DNA from 2 places in the Micromonospora sp. NPDC049175 genome. Region 1 is predicted to be linked to the other one. Evidence: riboswitches for the same ligand, from Rfam matches in the RefSeq annotation. Region 1 holds a riboswitch; the other holds the start of a gene.

Region 1 (7,861 bases):
GCGGTCCGGCAGTTCGGCGGTGGACGGGTGGGCGTGGTCCTCCACCTTGACCGTGGCCTGCTGGTTCTGCGGGTGGTTGGCGAAGTACGCGCCGACCAGGTCGCCGTACCAGGCCCAGCTGTACTCGGTGTCCGACGCGGCGTGGATGCCGACGTAACCGCCGCCGGCCTTCACGTAGCGCTCGAACGCCGCCTGCTGCTCGGCGTTGAGGACGTCACCGGTGGTGGAGAGCCAGATCACGGCCTTGTACTTCGCGAGGTTGGCGTCGCTGAACGCGGCGCCGTCCTCGGAGGTGTCCACGGTGAAACCGTTTGTGGCGCCGAGCTGTTGGATGGCGGCGACACCGGTGGGGATGGAGTCGTGCCGGAAGCCTGCGGTCTTGGAGAAGACCAGGACCGAGAAGGGATCGTCGGCGGCCTTCTGGGGCGCCTTCGGCGCCACCTGGGTGACCGGGGTTCCGGCCGCTGCCTCCCGTGGGGGGACCTGTGCGGCGGCCGGCGCTGCCTGCGCGGGCGTGCTGAACAGGGTCGTCGAGGCGAGGGCCAGGGAGATGAGGGTTGCGGTGATTGGTACGCGGGCACGACGAGAACGGGACACGCCGCCTCCTGTGTCGTAGTGACGGAGATCGCGGGAGTCGGCTCGCCGAAGGCCGTCCCTGATGGAGCCGGTGGTCACACCCTGCCAAGGTGCCCCCACCGACATTTTGTCGAATCGCTAAACAAATTAATTCGACTGGCTCGATGTCCGGCAAGATGCGGGCGGGTAACGGTTCTGCAACGGCAGGCGACATTCCGAACAGGACCGCAGGAACCACCCCACAGATCTAGCTCGATTCGGTGCGTTCCGACCCGCCGGCCGCCGCCGAACCTCGCCTTGGCAGACCGACGGATCTGTCGTACGGTGACACGCAAGTAACCCACGGGAGCCCGGTGTACCGGGCTGAGAGGGGGGCTGACAGCCCCCGACCGTCGAACCTGATCCGGATAATGCCGGCGCAGGGAGGAGAGTTGCCGTGCCGTCCCTGGGGCGACTGCATCTGATCACCGACACCCGACCCGGTCGGGACCCGCTCACCGTGGTCCGGGCCGCCCTCGCGGTGGCCCGCGCCGACCTGGTGGTGCAGGTCCGGGTCGAGGACTCCGCCACCGACCGCGAGGCGTACGACCTGGCCCGGCGGGTGTTGGCGCTCTGCGTGTCGTACGACGCGACCTGCCTGGTCAACGACCGGCTGCACGTGGCGCTTGCGGTGGGCGCGGCCGGCGGGCACATCGGAGCGGACGACCTCCCGGTCGCCGCCGCCCGTCGGGTGCTCGGCCGCAGCGGCGTGCTGGGAGCAACCGCCCGCGCACCGGAGACAGCGAGCGAGGCCGTCGCGGCGGGAGCCGACTACCTGGGCGTCGGCCCCTGCCACCCGACCAGCACCAAGTCCGGCCTGCCGGACCCGATCGGGCCGGCCGGGGTCCGCGCCGTGGCCGACGCCGTCGACGTGCCGGTCATCGCGATCGGTGGCGTGACCGCGGCTCGGGTGCCGGAGCTGCGGGCCGCCGGGGCGTACGGGGTGGCGGTGGTCGGGGCGGTGTCCGCCGCCGCCGACCCGGCTCGGGCGACCGCCACGCTGATCGAGGCCCTGACGTGCTGACCGGCCGGTCGGAGTCGGCGTCGTCGAACGACCGGGCCCGGCCGGACGTGGCGGTGGTCGGGGCGGGGCCGATCGGGCTGGCCATCGCCTGGCGCTGCGCCGCCCGTGGGCTGCGGGTGGTGGTGCACGATCCGGCGCCCGGCTCGGGGGCGTCGGCGGTGGCCGCCGGCATGCTCGCCCCGGTCGCCGAGGCGTACTTCGGTGAGCACCGGCTGACCGAGCTTCTGCTGGCGTCCGCCGCCCGCTGGCCCACGTTCGCCGACGAGCTTGCCGAAGCGGCAGGCGCCGACATCGGCTACCGGACCGAGGGCACCCTGCTGGTCGGGTTGACCGCCGACGACCTGGCCGAGGCGCGTCGGCTCTGGGCGTACCAGCAGGGGTTGGGTCTGCCGGTGACCCCACTGCGCCCCAGCGAGCTGCGCGACCGCGAGCCGGCGCTCGCCCCGCGGGTGCGCGGCGGCGCGCTCGCGCCCACCGACCACCAGGTCGACCCCCGACTGCTGGTGCCGGCGCTGCGCACGGCCGCGCGGCGGGCCGGCGCGGTGCTGGTGCCGCGGGCGGTCGCCGACCTGTCCGACATGGACGCGCGAATCACCGTGGTCGCCGCCGGCTGCGGGGCCGCCGCGCTCACCGGCCTGCCCGTGCGGCCGGTGAAGGGCCAGATCCTCCGGCTCCGCGCGCCCGGCGGCGTCGCGCCGGGCTTCCGGCACGTGATCCGGGGGTACGCCGACGGCGAACTCGTCTACCTGGTGCCCCGACCCGACGGCGAGGTCGTGCTCGGCGCGACTGTCGAGGAACGCTCGGACACCACCGTCACCGCCGGTGCCGTGCAACGCCTGCTCCGCGCCGGCGTCGACCTGCTGCCCGAGCTGGCCGAGTACGACCTGGTCGAAGCGGTCGCCGGGCTGCGCCCCGGAACCCCGGACAACGCGCCCATCCTCGGGCCGCTGCCCGACCGGCCGGACGTGCTGGCCGCCACCGGTCACCACCGGCACGGCATCGTGCTCACCCCGGTCACCGCCGACCTGATCGCCGACCTGGTGTGCACAGGCGTACCCGATCCGCTGCTCGCGTCCTTCCGGCCGGACCGGTTCGCCGGCGCGGCTGCCGGCGGCGGGCCCGGACCGACGATGAAGGGGGACCAGTGGAGTTGACGGTCAACGGGGCCGGACGAAGCGTCCCGGGTGAGATGTCGGTGGCCGACCTGGTCGGTGCCGTCGCCCCGCAACCGCGTGGGGTGGCCGTCGCGGTCAACGGCGAGGTGGTGCCCCGGGCGGGCTGGGCGACCACGGCGCTGCGCGACGGGGACCGCGTCGAGGTGCTCACCGCGGCGCAGGGCGGGTGAGGGGCGTGTCGTTCGAGCTGGGTGGGCAGACGTTCACCTCGCGGCTGATCCTCGGCACCGGTGGCGCCGCCAACCTGCACGTGCTGGAGCAGGCGATCCGGGCGTCCGGCACCGAGCTGGTCACCGTTGCCCTGCGCCGGGTGGACACCGCGCCGGGCACGGCTGGCGGACTGCTGGACCTGCTGGACCGCTGCGGGGTACGGCTGCTGCCCAACACCGCCGGCTGCCACACCGCGACCGAGGCGGTGAAGGTGGCCCGGCTGGCCCGGGACGCGTTCGACACCGACTGGGTCAAGCTTGAGGTGATCGGCGACGAGCGGACCCTGCTGCCCGACGGGGTGGAGTTGCTCCGCGCCGCCGAGGAGCTGGTCGCCGACGGCTTCACCGTGCTGCCGTACACGAGCGACGACCCGGTGCTCGCCCGGCGACTCGCCGACGTGGGTTGTGCCGCGGTGATGCCGGCCGGCTCCCCGATCGGTTCGGGGCTCGGCGTCGGCAACCCGCACCACATCCGGCTCATCCGGCAGTGCGTCGACGTGCCGGTGATCCTCGACGCCGGCATCGGCACCGCCTCCGACGCGGCCCTGGCCATGGAGTTGGGCTGCGACGGGGTGCTGCTGGCCAGCGCGGTGACCCGGGCCGCGGACCCGGTGGCGATGGCCACCGCGATGCGGTACGCGGTCGAGGCCGGGCGGCTGGCGGCCGGCGCGGGCCGGATCGAGCGCCGCTTCCACGCGCTCGCCTCCACCCCCGACGAGGGAAGACCCGACCTGTGACCGCGCCGCTGCCACCGGGAGGCGCGCCGCCGCCACCCGGAGGCGCGCCGCCGCCGGGAGGCGCGCTGCCGCCGGCAGATCTTGGAAGCAAACCGCCCCCGGAGGGGCGCATTCCTTCCAAGATCTCGTTGGGCACCGTGCCGTCGGGGGTTGTCGTTCTTAGCGATCGGCGTGTCGCTCGCGGTGGGCTCGAGCGGGTTGTCGCGGGTGCCGTGGCTGGGGGAGTGCGCTGGGTGGTGCTGCGGGAGAAGGACCTGCCCCGCGTCGAGCGCGCCGCCCTCGCCGTCGCCCTGCGCGCGATCCTCGCCGACGTCGGCGGAACCCTCGTCGTGGCCGGTCCCGACCCGCTCGGCGGCGACGCCGTCCACCTGCCCGCCGCCGGCCCGTACCCGCCGCCGACCCACCGCCTGGTCGGCCGCTCCTGCCACGACGAAACCGAGCTGAACCGCCTGACCACCGAGCACTACGCCACCGTCTCCCCAATCCACCCCACCAGAACGAAACCGGGTTACGGCCCACCCCTGGGCACCGAAGGGCTGCGCAAGCTGATCAGGATCAGCCCCGTGCCACTGCTGGCGCTAGGCGGAGTGGAAACCCCGGAACAGGTAACCGCCTGCGTCCAAGCAGGAGCCGCAGGGGTGGCAGTCCTGGGCGCACTGATGCGAGCCAAAGACCCGACCGAAACAGCCACGATCCTGACCAGCGCTTATATCGAGGCGGTCACCCCCGAGCTCCCAAAACCCGGCGCGGGCTCACCCAGGTCTCCACGCGCGGGGCTGCGGCCGACCGTGCCCACGCAGGGATCAAGCCTGACCGCCCGGAGTGGGCACGGTCGGCCGCAGCCCTCAACCGCAACCACAAACGGCCAGCCCTCAACCGCAACCACAAACGGCCAGCCCTCAACCGCAACCACAAACGGCCAGCCCTCAACCGCAACCAAGGAGGAGAAGTGACACCGAGCACCATCCTCACCATCGCCGGCTCGGACTCCGGCGGTGGCGCGGGCATCCAGGCCGACCTCAAGGTCTTCGCGGCGCTCGGCGCGTACGGCACGAGTGTCCTCACCGCGGTCACCGCGCAGAACACCAGGGGTGTCGACGCGGTGCTGCCGCTGCCGCCGCGCACGGTCGTCGAGCAGCTGGACAGCGTACTCACGGATTTCAGCGTGCGCGCGGTCAAGACGGGGATGCTCGGCACCGAGGCGGTCGCCGACGCGGTGGCCGAGGCCGCCCGGGACGGCCGGCTGCCGCAGCTCGTCGTCGACCCGGTGCTGGTTGCCACGAGTGGACACCGGCTCGGCGTGGTGGGTGCGGTGGAGCGGCTGCTGCCGTACGCCCGGGTGGCGACGCCGAACTGCGCGGAGGCCGCGGCCATCACCGGACGCGGAGTGGACGACGTGGCCGGGATGGTCGTGGCCGCCGAGGCCCTCGGGGCCGGCGGCCCGGAGTACGTCGTGGTCACCGGCGGTGACCTGGACGGCGGCGAGGCGGTCGACGTGTTGCACGGCGGCGGCGAGACCACCCTGCTGCGCGCCCCCCGGGTGGACACCCGGCACACCCACGGCACCGGGTGTTCGTTCTCGGCGGCGATCGCCGTGCGGCTCGCCTTCGGCGATCCGGTGCCGGCGGCGGTGGGAGCCGCGAAGGAGTACGTGCTCCGTGCGCTGACCGGCGCACGGGGTTGGGAGCTGGGCGCGGGGCGTGGACCGCTGGACCACTTCGGCTGGTCCGCTTGATCACCAGGGAGGCTGTCATGCAGGCACGAGGCAAGGTGTACGTCGAGGGTTCACGACCCGATGTCCGGGTGCCGTTCGCGGAGGTGGGGCTGACCGGGGACCTACCGCCGGTGCGGCTCTACGACACGTCCGGCCCGGGGTCGGACCCGGAGGTGGGGCTGCCCGCGATGCGCGGACCGTGGATCGCCGAACGGGGTGACGTGGCGCCGGTGCGGGGCGCGGGTACGCCGCTCGCCGGAGCGGAGGGTCGCCGGCCGACGCAGCTCGCGTACGCGCGGGCGGGTGTGGTGACGCCGGAGATGGAGTTCGTGGCGATCCGGGAGAACGTCGACCCGGAACTGGTCCGGGCCGAGATCGCCGCAGGTCGGGCGGTGTTGCCCCTCAACGTGAACCACCCGGAGTGCGAGCCGGCGATCATCGGCAGGGCGTTCCTGGTCAAGGTCAACGCCAACATCGGCACCTCGGCGGTGAGTTCGTCGGTCGCCGAGGAGGTGGAGAAGCTCACCTGGGCCACCCGGTGGGGCGCGGACACCGTGATGGACCTGTCCACCGGGAAGCGGATCCACGAGACCCGCGAGGCGATCGTGCGGAACTCACCGGTGCCGATCGGGACGGTGCCGATCTACCAGGCGTTGGAGAAGGTCGGCGGCGACCCGGTGAAGTTGAGCTGGGAGGTGTTCCGGGAGACCGTGATCGAGCAGGCCGAGCAGGGCGTGGACTACATGACTGTGCACGCCGGGGTGCTGTTGCCGTACGTGCCGCTGGCCGTGGACCGGGTCACCGGGATCGTCTCCCGGGGCGGCTCGATCATGGCGGCGTGGTGCCTGGCGCACCACGAGGAGAACTTCCTCTACACCAACTTCGCGGAGCTGTGTGCGCTGCTCGCCCGCTACGACGTGACGTTCTCCCTCGGCGACGGGCTGCGTCCCGGCTCGATCGCCGACGCCAACGACGCGGCGCAGTTCGCCGAGCTGCGCACCCTCGGCGAGCTGACGAAGATCGCCTGGGAGCACGACGTGCAGGTGATGATCGAGGGTCCCGGTCACGTGCCCATGCACAAGATCAAGGAGAACGTGGACCTTCAGCAGGAGTGGTGCCACGAGGCGCCCTTCTACACGCTCGGCCCGCTGACCACCGACATCGCACCCGCGTACGACCACATCACCTCGGCGATCGGCGCCGCGATGATCGGCATGTTCGGCACCGCGATGCTCTGCTACGTCACGCCGAAGGAGCACCTCGGCCTGCCGGACCGGGACGACGTGAAGGCGGGCGTGATCGCGTACAAGATCGCGGCCCACGCGGCGGACCTGGCCAAGGGGCACCCCGGCGCACAGGACTGGGACGACGCGTTGTCGAAGGCGCGGTTCGAGTTCCGCTGGGAGGACCAGTTCAACCTCTCGTTGGACCCGGAGACGGCGCGCTCGTACCACGACGCGACGCTGCCGGCCGAGCCCGCGAAGACGGCGCACTTCTGCTCGATGTGTGGCCCGAAGTTCTGCTCCATGAAGATCACCCAGGAGCTCAAGGAGTACGCCGCACGTGGCATGAAGAACAAGTCGGAGGAGTTCGTCACCGGCGGCGGCCGGGTCTACCTGCCGCTGGCCTGACCCGACCCGACCCGAGAGCGGCGAACCCGCCGTCCCGAGATGATCCACTCGGGTTCACTGATATCGCGGTATCCGAGCGCTTGGGATGCCCCGACCTCCTTGAACCCGAGTGGATCATCACCAGACCGACCTCCTGCGGCGCGGCCACCCAGGGGTGCGGAGCGGGCCTAACGACCAAAACGGACGGCTCTCGCGCGGATCTTCGGACTCCGAGCGTCGATCATGAGGTTATTGCCAGGACACGCCGACCTGGACGGCAATAACCTCATGATCGACGGGCGGGTGGTCCGCCGGCCGGCTGGTCGTGGTGGTCGTGGTGGTGCCGGTTGGTTGGTTAGTCGCGGTGGTGCCGGCCGGTGGAGCGGAGCGATCGTCGGCCGCCCTCCTGTTCCGGTTCGTTGTCCGACACCGGCTTGCCCAGACCGGCTACCCAGTCGACGAACTCCTCGTCCTGGGTCGGCAGGGCCTCCGTCGCGTCTGACGTCTCCGCGCCCTTCTCGTCTCCGCGGGACCTGTTGCGGCGGAACAGACCGCCGAGCCGTCCGCGCCGCGAGGGCTGCTCGGCCACCTTCGCGGAGGTCGGCCCGGCCGGTGTCGCGTCGGTGCTGGCCGGGTCGTCGGTGCTCGCGGGGTCGTCGTTCCTTGCCCGGTCACCGGTGTTTGCCCGCTCGCCGATGCTGGCCGGGTCGCCGATCCTTGCCCGCTCGCCGATGCTGGCCGGGTCGCCGACCCTTGCCCGCTCGCCGGTGTTTGCCC
Region 2 (7,861 bases), on a different contig from region 1:
GCGAGCGGGCGAAGGTCGCCTCGGCGATCCCGGTGATCGGAATGCCCAGGTCCAGGGCGCTCTGCACGGTCCACCGGCCGGTGCCCTTCTGCTCGGCCCGGTCCTGCACGATGTCGACGAAGGCCCGGCCCGTCGTCGCGTCGGTGTGCGCGAGCACGTCGGCGGTGATCTCGATGAGGAACGACTCCAACTCGCCGCCGTTCCAGTCGCGGAAGATCTCCGCGATCTCCGCCGGCTTCGCGCCCAGACCGGCCCGAAGCAGGTCGTACGCCTCGGCGATGAGCTGCATGTCGGCGTACTCGATGCCGTTGTGCACCATCTTGACGAAGTGCCCGGCGCCGTCCGGTCCAACATGGGTGCAGCACGACACACCGTCGACCTGGGCGGCGATCTTCTCGAACATCGGACCGAGCTTGGCGTACGACTCGGCGGAACCGCCGGGCATGATGCTCGGCCCGAGCAGCGCGCCCTCCTCGCCACCGGAGACGCCGGTGCCACTGAAGTGCAGTCCCTGCGCGCGCAACGCCTCCTCCCGACGGCGGGTGTCGGCGAAGTGGGCGTTGCCGCAGTCGACGATGATGTCGCCCTCCTCCAGCAGCGGCACCAACTCGTCGATCACCGCGTCGGTGGGCGCACCCGCCTTGACCATCACGATCACCGCACGGGGTCGCTCCAGCGACGCCACGAAGTCGGCCATCGTCTCGCCGGGCACGAACGTGCCCTCGTCACCGTGCTCGGCAACCAGGCTGCGGGTGCGTTCCGGCGACCGGTTGTGCACCGCCACCGTGAAGCCGTTGCGGGCCAGGTTGCGGGCCAGATTCCGGCCCATCACCGCCAACCCGGTCACACCGATCTGCGCCGTCGCCTGCTCAGCCATTCGTGCCGCCACCTCTCGCCGTCGGACTTGCGTGCTAGGACCGTATCGCGGTGCGGCGGAACGTGGGCGTGTCGTCTCGACAGCCGGTTATCGGCAAATGATGCTCAGCTCTGCCGGGCCAGGCGATCCTCCACGTGTGCCACCTTCGCGGTGAGCGCGTCCGTCACCCCCGGGCGGACGTCGGCCTTGAGCACCACACTCACCCGGGGCGCCTGCGCGGCCACCACGTCGACAGCCCGCTTGACGACAGCCATCACCTCGTCCCACTCACCCTCGATCGTGGTGAACATGGCGTCGGTGCGGTTGGGCAGGCCCGAGTCGCGGACCACGCGTACCGCCTCGGCGACCAGGTCACCGACAGACTCACCGACACCGAGCGGGGTTACCGAGAACGCGATAAGCATGTCGCCGATGGTGCCAGGAAAATCGGCTGCGCCGACGGACGACCGGCCGATAGTGTGCGGGCATGCGCTACTGACGCCCCTTCTCCGAGCCGGCCCGCCGCCCCGCGTCGCGGTCCGTGCGCTCCTGGGCGTCCCGCATCCCACCCGCAGTTCGGCGGTGCTGGCCCTGCCCGACCCCCGGTGAGCAGTCTCTCTCCCGTTCGACCGTCGCGACGCGGCGGTCACCAGCCGATCCGACCGACCGCCGGAACGCGGGACGGCCGAGCCGGTCGGCACCGAAGGAGGCCCGGATGCCTGCCAGGCGCAATCCGAAGAAGTCCCGTATCCCCGGCGCGACGCCGCTGGGCATCGACCCGGCGGCCCAGCCCGGCCCGTCCCTGTCCACCCACCCCGACCTCGCCGTCGAACCGATCGAGCCGGCACTGCCGGCGGTACTGGTCGAGCCGGCACTGCCGGCGGTACTGGTTGAGCCGACGTTGCCGGCGGTGCTGGTTGAGCCGGCGGTGCCGATCGAGTCGACGCTGCCGGTGGCGGCCGCCTCGGATGCGTTCGCGCTGCCGGTCGACGTGCCGACGGTGGTCGACGCGCCGGCGGTGGAAGACCTGCCACCGGCGGCCGGGCGACCAACGGCGCCGACGGCTGGTCCGCCCCAGGGCGGCGGCAACCGCTCGGGCGGCGGCCGCAGCCAACAGGCCGGCCAGACCCGCCGTTACGCCTTCCGCCGCAGCTGACCGAGCCGTCCCCGCCGTTGGCGGAGGCGCTGGGTGGTGACAGCAATATCAGGGATGTAGTGGCCTCCGTCGCCAACGAGGCCACTACATCCCTGTTGTTGCGCGGATCTTGCCCCGCTCGGCGGTCGGCGGTCGGCGTGCAGCGAGCGGCCTGCGGACGGCGGGCCAGTCGCCAGCGCGGGCAAGTCGGCGAGCGGCGTGCGGGCGGCGGGCCAGTCGCCAGCGCGGGCGAGTCGGCGCCCGGCGGCGGGCGGAGTGCGGGCTGGGGGCGAGTCGGCGCCGGGCGGAGTGCGGGCGGCGGGCGGAGTGCGGGCGTGCGGGCGTGCGAGAGCGTCGGTCGCGCGCGGGGGCGACCGGGGGCGACCGGGGGCGGTCGGGCTCAGCCGATCAGGGGGCGGAAGGTGCCGACCAGGACGCTTGTCGTGAGGGCGGCGCCGGCCAGCACGGCGGACCCGGCGATGAGGAGCGCGTCGGCGTAGGTGAAGCGTTGGTGGCGGGCCACGGTGCGGGGCGTACCGGCGTCGAAGCCCCGGGCGTCCATCGCGACGGCCAGGCGGGTGCCCCGGCGGATCGCGCCGACGAGCAGCGCGAACGCGGTGGAGGCGAACAGTCGCAGCTTCGTGACCGGGTTGCGTCCCGCGTCGACGCCGCGCGCGCGTCGGGCCATGCTGATCATCTGCCACTCCTGACCGAGCAGCGGCACCAGCCGGAACGCGGCCAGCGCCCCGATGGCGAACCGGGCCGGCGCCTTCGCGTTCTGGATCAACGCGTCGGCCAGGTCGGTGGGGTCGGTGGTCGCGAAGACGATCACGCCGGGCAGGGCCACCGCGAAGACGCGCAGCACCAGCCCGAGCGCGGTGAGCAGCACGCCGGTGCTCACCAGGACCGGTCCCGCGTCCAGCAGGACCCGGCCGGACCGGTCGGCGGCGAAGAGCGTCAGGGTGACCAGGATGCCGGCGGCGCTGAGGAGCAGCGGCCAGGCCCGCCGGGCCAGCACCCGGTAGCCGATGCCGAACAGCGGCAGCACGGCGAGTTCGAGCGCGATGGCGATCGCCGGTGCCAGCGGGTCCAGGGTGGCGAGCAGGGTGAACGAGAAGACGAGCGCGGCGGCGACCTTCGCCACCGGGTTGCGGCGGGCCAACGGCGCACCGGGCGTGGCGACCGACCCGATGGTGATCATCGGTCGTCGTCCGGGGCGCGTCGCAGGGTGACGGTGCGGTCGGCGAGCGCGGTCACGAAGTCCGCGTCGTGGGTGACCGCGACCACGCCGTGCCCCGCGTCGCGCAGGTCGGCGAAGAGGTCGACGAGTTCCCGCCAGGTCCGCCGGTCCTGACCGAACGTGGGTTCGTCGCAGATCAGCAGGCGGGGCGCGGTGGCCAGGGCGGTCGCCACACTCAGCCGCCGCGCCTCACCACCGGAGAGGGTGTACGGGTTGGCGGCGGCGAGGTGGACCAGCCGCAGCCGTTCCAGCAGCCCGCTCACCGTCTCCCGGACGGCCTCCTCGGGCTGACCGGTGCGGCGTGGCCCGAGCGCCAGCTCGTCGAAGACGGTGCTGGTGACGAACTGGTGCTCCGGGTCCTGGAAGACCGACCCGATCCGCCGGGCCAGCGCGGGTGCCCGCCACCGGTGCGGGGGAGTGCCGTGGTCGGTGCCGGCCAGCTCGACGGATGCGGTGACCCGTCCGGCGCCCGGCCGGAGCAACCCGCCGAGCAGGAGCGCCAGTGTGGACTTGCCGGCGCCGTTGGGTCCGCGTACGGCGAGTGCCTCTCCGGCGCGTACCGCCAGGTCGGTGGAGCCCAACCGGGGCGGCAGGCCGAGCCGGTCGGCGGTGAGCAACAGGTCCCCGGGCGCGGCGGTGGCCGGTCGGGGCGCGATGGGGTGACCGGGCACCCAGACCCCCTCGGCGGCGAGCGAGGCACCGTGGGCGGCGAAGACGGCCTCCGGGGTGCCGTCCGCGCGGACCCCGCCGCCCGGTTCCAGGACGACGACCCGGTCGACGAGCGGCAGCGCCTCGGCGACCCGGTGCTCGACCAGGATCAGCGTGGTGTCGGCGTGCAGCGCGCCGGCCACCGCCTCGCGGACCAGGTCGGCCCCGGCCGGATCGAGGTTCGCGGTCGGCTCGTCGAGCAACAGCAACTCGGGACGCAGCGCCAGCGCGCCGGCCAGGGCGAGGCGTTGCTGCTCGCCGCCGGAGAGCGCGGCGGTGGGGCGGTCCCGGGGGTACGGGAAGCCGACGCGGCGCAGCGCCTCGTCCACCCGGGGCCAGATCTCGTCGGTAGGTGTCCCGCGGTTCTCCAGCCCGAACGCGACGTCGTCGCCGCAGCGCGCCATCACCAGTTGGGTTTCCGGATCCTGGAAGACGATGCCGACGCGTTCCCGCCCCTTGCGCGGGTCGAGGCCGTCGATCTCGACGGTGCCCTCCTGCTCGCCGGAGTCCTCCGGCAGCAGCCCCGCCAGCGCGCTGAGCAGGGTGCTCTTACCGGCCCCGGAGGGCCCGAGCAGCAGAACGCGTTCCCCCGCCTCAACCCGCAGGTCGACCCCGCGCACCGCCCAGGCGCGCCGCCCCGCGTGCCGCCATCCGAACCCCCGCAGCAACACCCCGCCCACCACACACCCCCTTTCCGGCCCGGCTCCACCCTGCTCGGTCGGTCATGAGGTTGACGGTGGTTCTCACCTCATGACCGACGCGAGTGGGCGGGGTTAGATCAGGGCGCGTTCGCGGCCTGCCGGGAAGCGGTCCAGGACGCCGGTGTTGGCCAGGGCCTTCGTCAGCAGCCAGCCGCCAACGCCGGCGATCACGGTGGCGCTGACGATGGTGATCAGCGCGTACGGGATGCGGTAGTCGGCGAGCGCGTAGGCGTCGTTCCAGACGAAGAAGTCGAACAGCGCGGCGCTGAGACCGGTGAGCGCGCCGGCCAGTATCGCGGTCGGCAGCCGGTACGACCGGTACCGGAACGCGGCGAACGCCAGCTCGGCGCCGATGCCCTGCACGATGCCCTGCGGGATCACCGTGCCGGCCCACTGGCTGCCCAGCAGCGCGGACAGGACCGCGGCCACCGTCTCGCAGTAGAGCGCGGCGCCGGGCTTGCGGATGACCAGACCGCCGATCACGGCCGGCATCAGCCATACGCCGTAGAGCAGCGCCTGCGCCGGCGGGAAGAAGGCGAACGCACCCTCGGTGGCGCTCCAGACCAGGCCCCAGGCCCAGAAGATGACGCCGAAGGCGACCGCGATCACCGAGGCGACCACGATGTCGATGGTGCGCCAACGACCGGTGTCGGTGGTGGATGTCATGTGTTACTCCCAGTTCTGCGTGCGAACCAGGAGAAGACGCACGCCGCGCGTCCGGTGGCACCGGACGGCGGCGCGGCTGGAGGTCGACCGAACTCCCTGCGCTGGCATTACCCAGATCAGGTTCGAGGGTCTGCGGGCGTGCCCGCACTCTCAGCGCTGTGCGCTCCCCTGTCGGATGTGAAGTTGTCTCGTCGACGCTAACACCGACCAGGGGTGCCGGCCCAGCAGGGCGTCCCGCCATCTCGGCGTTCACCCCGCCGCACGCCGGCTGGGTAGGCTGACGATCATGCGGGTCGACGCGCGAGGTCTCACGTTCGAGGTAACCGCCGGTGGTCCGTCGGACGGCGTACCCGTCCTGCTGCTGCACGGCTTCCCACAGCACAGCGGCGAGTGGGACGACGTGGTGCCCGCGCTGCACGCGGCCGGGCTGCGCACGTACGCGCTCGACCAGCGTGGCTACTCGCCCGGCGCGCGGCCGACGGCGGTGGCCGACTACCGGATCCCCGAGCTGGTCGCCGACGTGGTGGCGGTGCTCGACGCCCTGGGGTTGGACGCCGTGCACCTGGTCGGCCACGACTGGGGCGCGATCGTGGCCTGGGCGGTCGCCGCCGGGCACCCCGACCGGGTCCGCACGCTGACCGCCGTGTCCGTGCCGCATCCGGCCGCCATGGCGTACGCCCTGGCCAACGACGGCCAGCAGAAGGCCCGCTCGTCGTACATCACCTTGTTCCGTAAGCCGGGCACGGCGGAGCGGGTGCTGCTGGCGTGGCACGCGACCGCGCTGCGCAAGATGCTCGGCGGGGCGGGCGACGGGCCCCGGGTGGACCGCTACGCGGCCCCGATGCGCGAGCCGGGGGCGCTCACCGCCGCCCTGAACTGGTACCGGGCGATGTCCCGCGCCGACCTGGCCGGTGTCGGCCCGGTCGCGGTGCCCACCACGTACGTCTGGAGTGACCGGGACGTCGCCATCGGCCGGACCGCCGCCGAGGCGTGCGCGGCGAACGTCACCGGTGCGTACCGCTTCGTGCGGTTGCCGGGTGCGAGTCACTGGATTCCGGACACCGCGCCGGGCCCGCTCGCCGAGGCGATCCTCGCCCGGGCCGGCGGGACGGCCTGAGCCGTGCGGGTCGGTCAGGGAGGGGCACCGTGACGACGAACACCAGCGGTCCGGGCACTCGACGTACGATCGCGGCGCAACTGCGCCTGCTGGGCGTACGCCCCGGGGCCACGCTGTTGGTGCACGCCGCGCTGCGTCCGCTGGGGTTCGTCACCGGCGGACCGCACGCGGTGGTGCTCGCCCTGCGCGACGCGCTGGGCCCGGACGGCACGATCGTGGTGCCCACCCACACGCCGGACAACAGCGACCCCGCGGGGTGGCGCAACCCCCCGGTGCCGGCGGACTGGTGGCCGCTGATCCGTGCCGAGATGCCGGGCTTCGACCCGGCGGTCACTCCGAGCCGGTTCATGGGCGTGCTCGCCGAGACGGTTCGCGGCTGGCCCGGTGCCCTGCGCAGCGTGCATCCGCACGTGTCGTTCGCCGCGCTCGGGCCGGCCGCCGAGCAGGTGGTGGCCGGTCACGGCCTGGCCGACATGCTGGGTGAGGGCTCCCCGCTGGCCCGGCTCTACGACCTGGACGCCGACGTCCTGCTGCTCGGCGTGGACCACTCGGTGAGCACCTCGCTGCACCTGGCGGAATACCGCTGCTCGGGTTCACCCCGCGAGCGGGTCGGCGCCGCGGTGCGGACCGGCGACGGTGGTGGTCGGGAGTGGGTGTGGTGGCAGGACGTACGGCTCGACGTGGACGACTTCGACGCGCTGGGCACCGACCTGGAGGCCACCGGGTCGGTGCGCGCCGGACCGGTCGGCGCCGGGACCGGCAGGTTGATGCGGCAGCGGGCGGCTGTCGACTTCGCGGTCCGTTGGCTGGACCGCAACCGGACGACGGAGGAAGCATGACGGTGAGTGCCGAGGCCTACCTGGCCGTGGTGACCGAGACGATCGACCGGGTGGCCGCCAGCCAGCGGGAGGCGGTGGGGCGGGCCGCGGACCTGATCGCCGACGCCGTCCGCGCCGACGGGGTGGTGCACGCGTTCGGCACCGGGCACTCCGAGGCTCTCGCCATGGAGATCGCCGGCCGGGCCGGAGGGCTGGTGCCGACGAACCGGATCGCGCTGCGTGACCTGGTGCTGCTCGGCGGTGAACCGGCCGAGCGGCTCGGTCCGCTGCTGGAGCGGGATCCGGCGGTCGCGCACCGGCTCTACGAGTTGGCGCCGGTGCGGTCCACCGACGTCTTCGTGCTGGCTTCGAACTCCGGGGTCAACGGCGCGATGGTGGAGTTCGCCACGCTTGTCAAGGCGCGCGGGCACGCGCTGGTGGCGATCACCTCCGCGCAGCACTCGGGCCGGATGACCTCCCGCCACCCGTCCGGGCGCACGTTGGCCGACCTCGCCGACGTCGTGCTCGATAACGGCGCTCCGTACGGTGACGCGACGCTGCCGCTGCCCGGCGGCGGCGCGGTCGGCGCGGTCTCCTCGATCACCGCGGCGCTGCTGGCG

Evidence for each region. A riboswitch is a leader RNA that binds a small molecule or an ion and turns the genes downstream of it on or off. The one in region 1 is predicted to bind thiamine pyrophosphate.
Region 2: linked by a shared signal. The riboswitch ahead of ACGFH8_RS33865 (ECF transporter S component) and the one ahead of thiE (thiamine phosphate synthase) in region 1 are both predicted to bind thiamine pyrophosphate.

Annotation. Positions count from the first base shown of each region.
Region 1 is NZ_JBICSY010000005.1:571,876-579,736, forward strand. It holds gene ACGFH8_RS23000 (ThuA domain-containing protein) at 1-597, opposite strand, end outside; TPP riboswitch at 909-1,018, shown strand; gene thiE (thiamine phosphate synthase) at 1,013-1,639, shown strand; gene thiO (glycine oxidase ThiO) at 1,633-2,793, shown strand; gene thiS (sulfur carrier protein ThiS) at 2,784-2,984, shown strand; gene ACGFH8_RS23020 (thiazole synthase) at 2,981-3,760, shown strand; partial or broken gene ACGFH8_RS23025 (thiamine phosphate synthase) at 3,889-4,470, shown strand; gene thiD (bifunctional hydroxymethylpyrimidine kinase/phosphomethylpyrimidine kinase) at 4,710-5,495, shown strand; gene thiC (phosphomethylpyrimidine synthase ThiC) at 5,513-7,105, shown strand; gene ACGFH8_RS23040 (hypothetical protein) at 7,440-7,861, opposite strand, start outside.
Region 2 is NZ_JBICSY010000015.1:13,023-20,883, reverse strand. It holds gene gndA (NADP-dependent phosphogluconate dehydrogenase) at 1-877, opposite strand, end outside; gene ACGFH8_RS33885 (MTH1187 family thiamine-binding protein) at 982-1,281, opposite strand; gene ACGFH8_RS33880 (hypothetical protein) at 1,572-2,012, shown strand; gene ACGFH8_RS33875 (energy-coupling factor transporter transmembrane component T family protein) at 2,392-3,192, opposite strand; gene ACGFH8_RS33870 (ABC transporter ATP-binding protein) at 3,189-4,619, opposite strand; gene ACGFH8_RS33865 (ECF transporter S component) at 4,713-5,306, opposite strand; TPP riboswitch at 5,382-5,486, opposite strand; gene ACGFH8_RS33860 (alpha/beta fold hydrolase) at 5,593-6,423, shown strand; gene ACGFH8_RS33855 (aminoglycoside N(3)-acetyltransferase) at 6,453-7,262, shown strand; gene ACGFH8_RS33850 (sugar isomerase domain-containing protein) at 7,259-7,861, shown strand, end outside.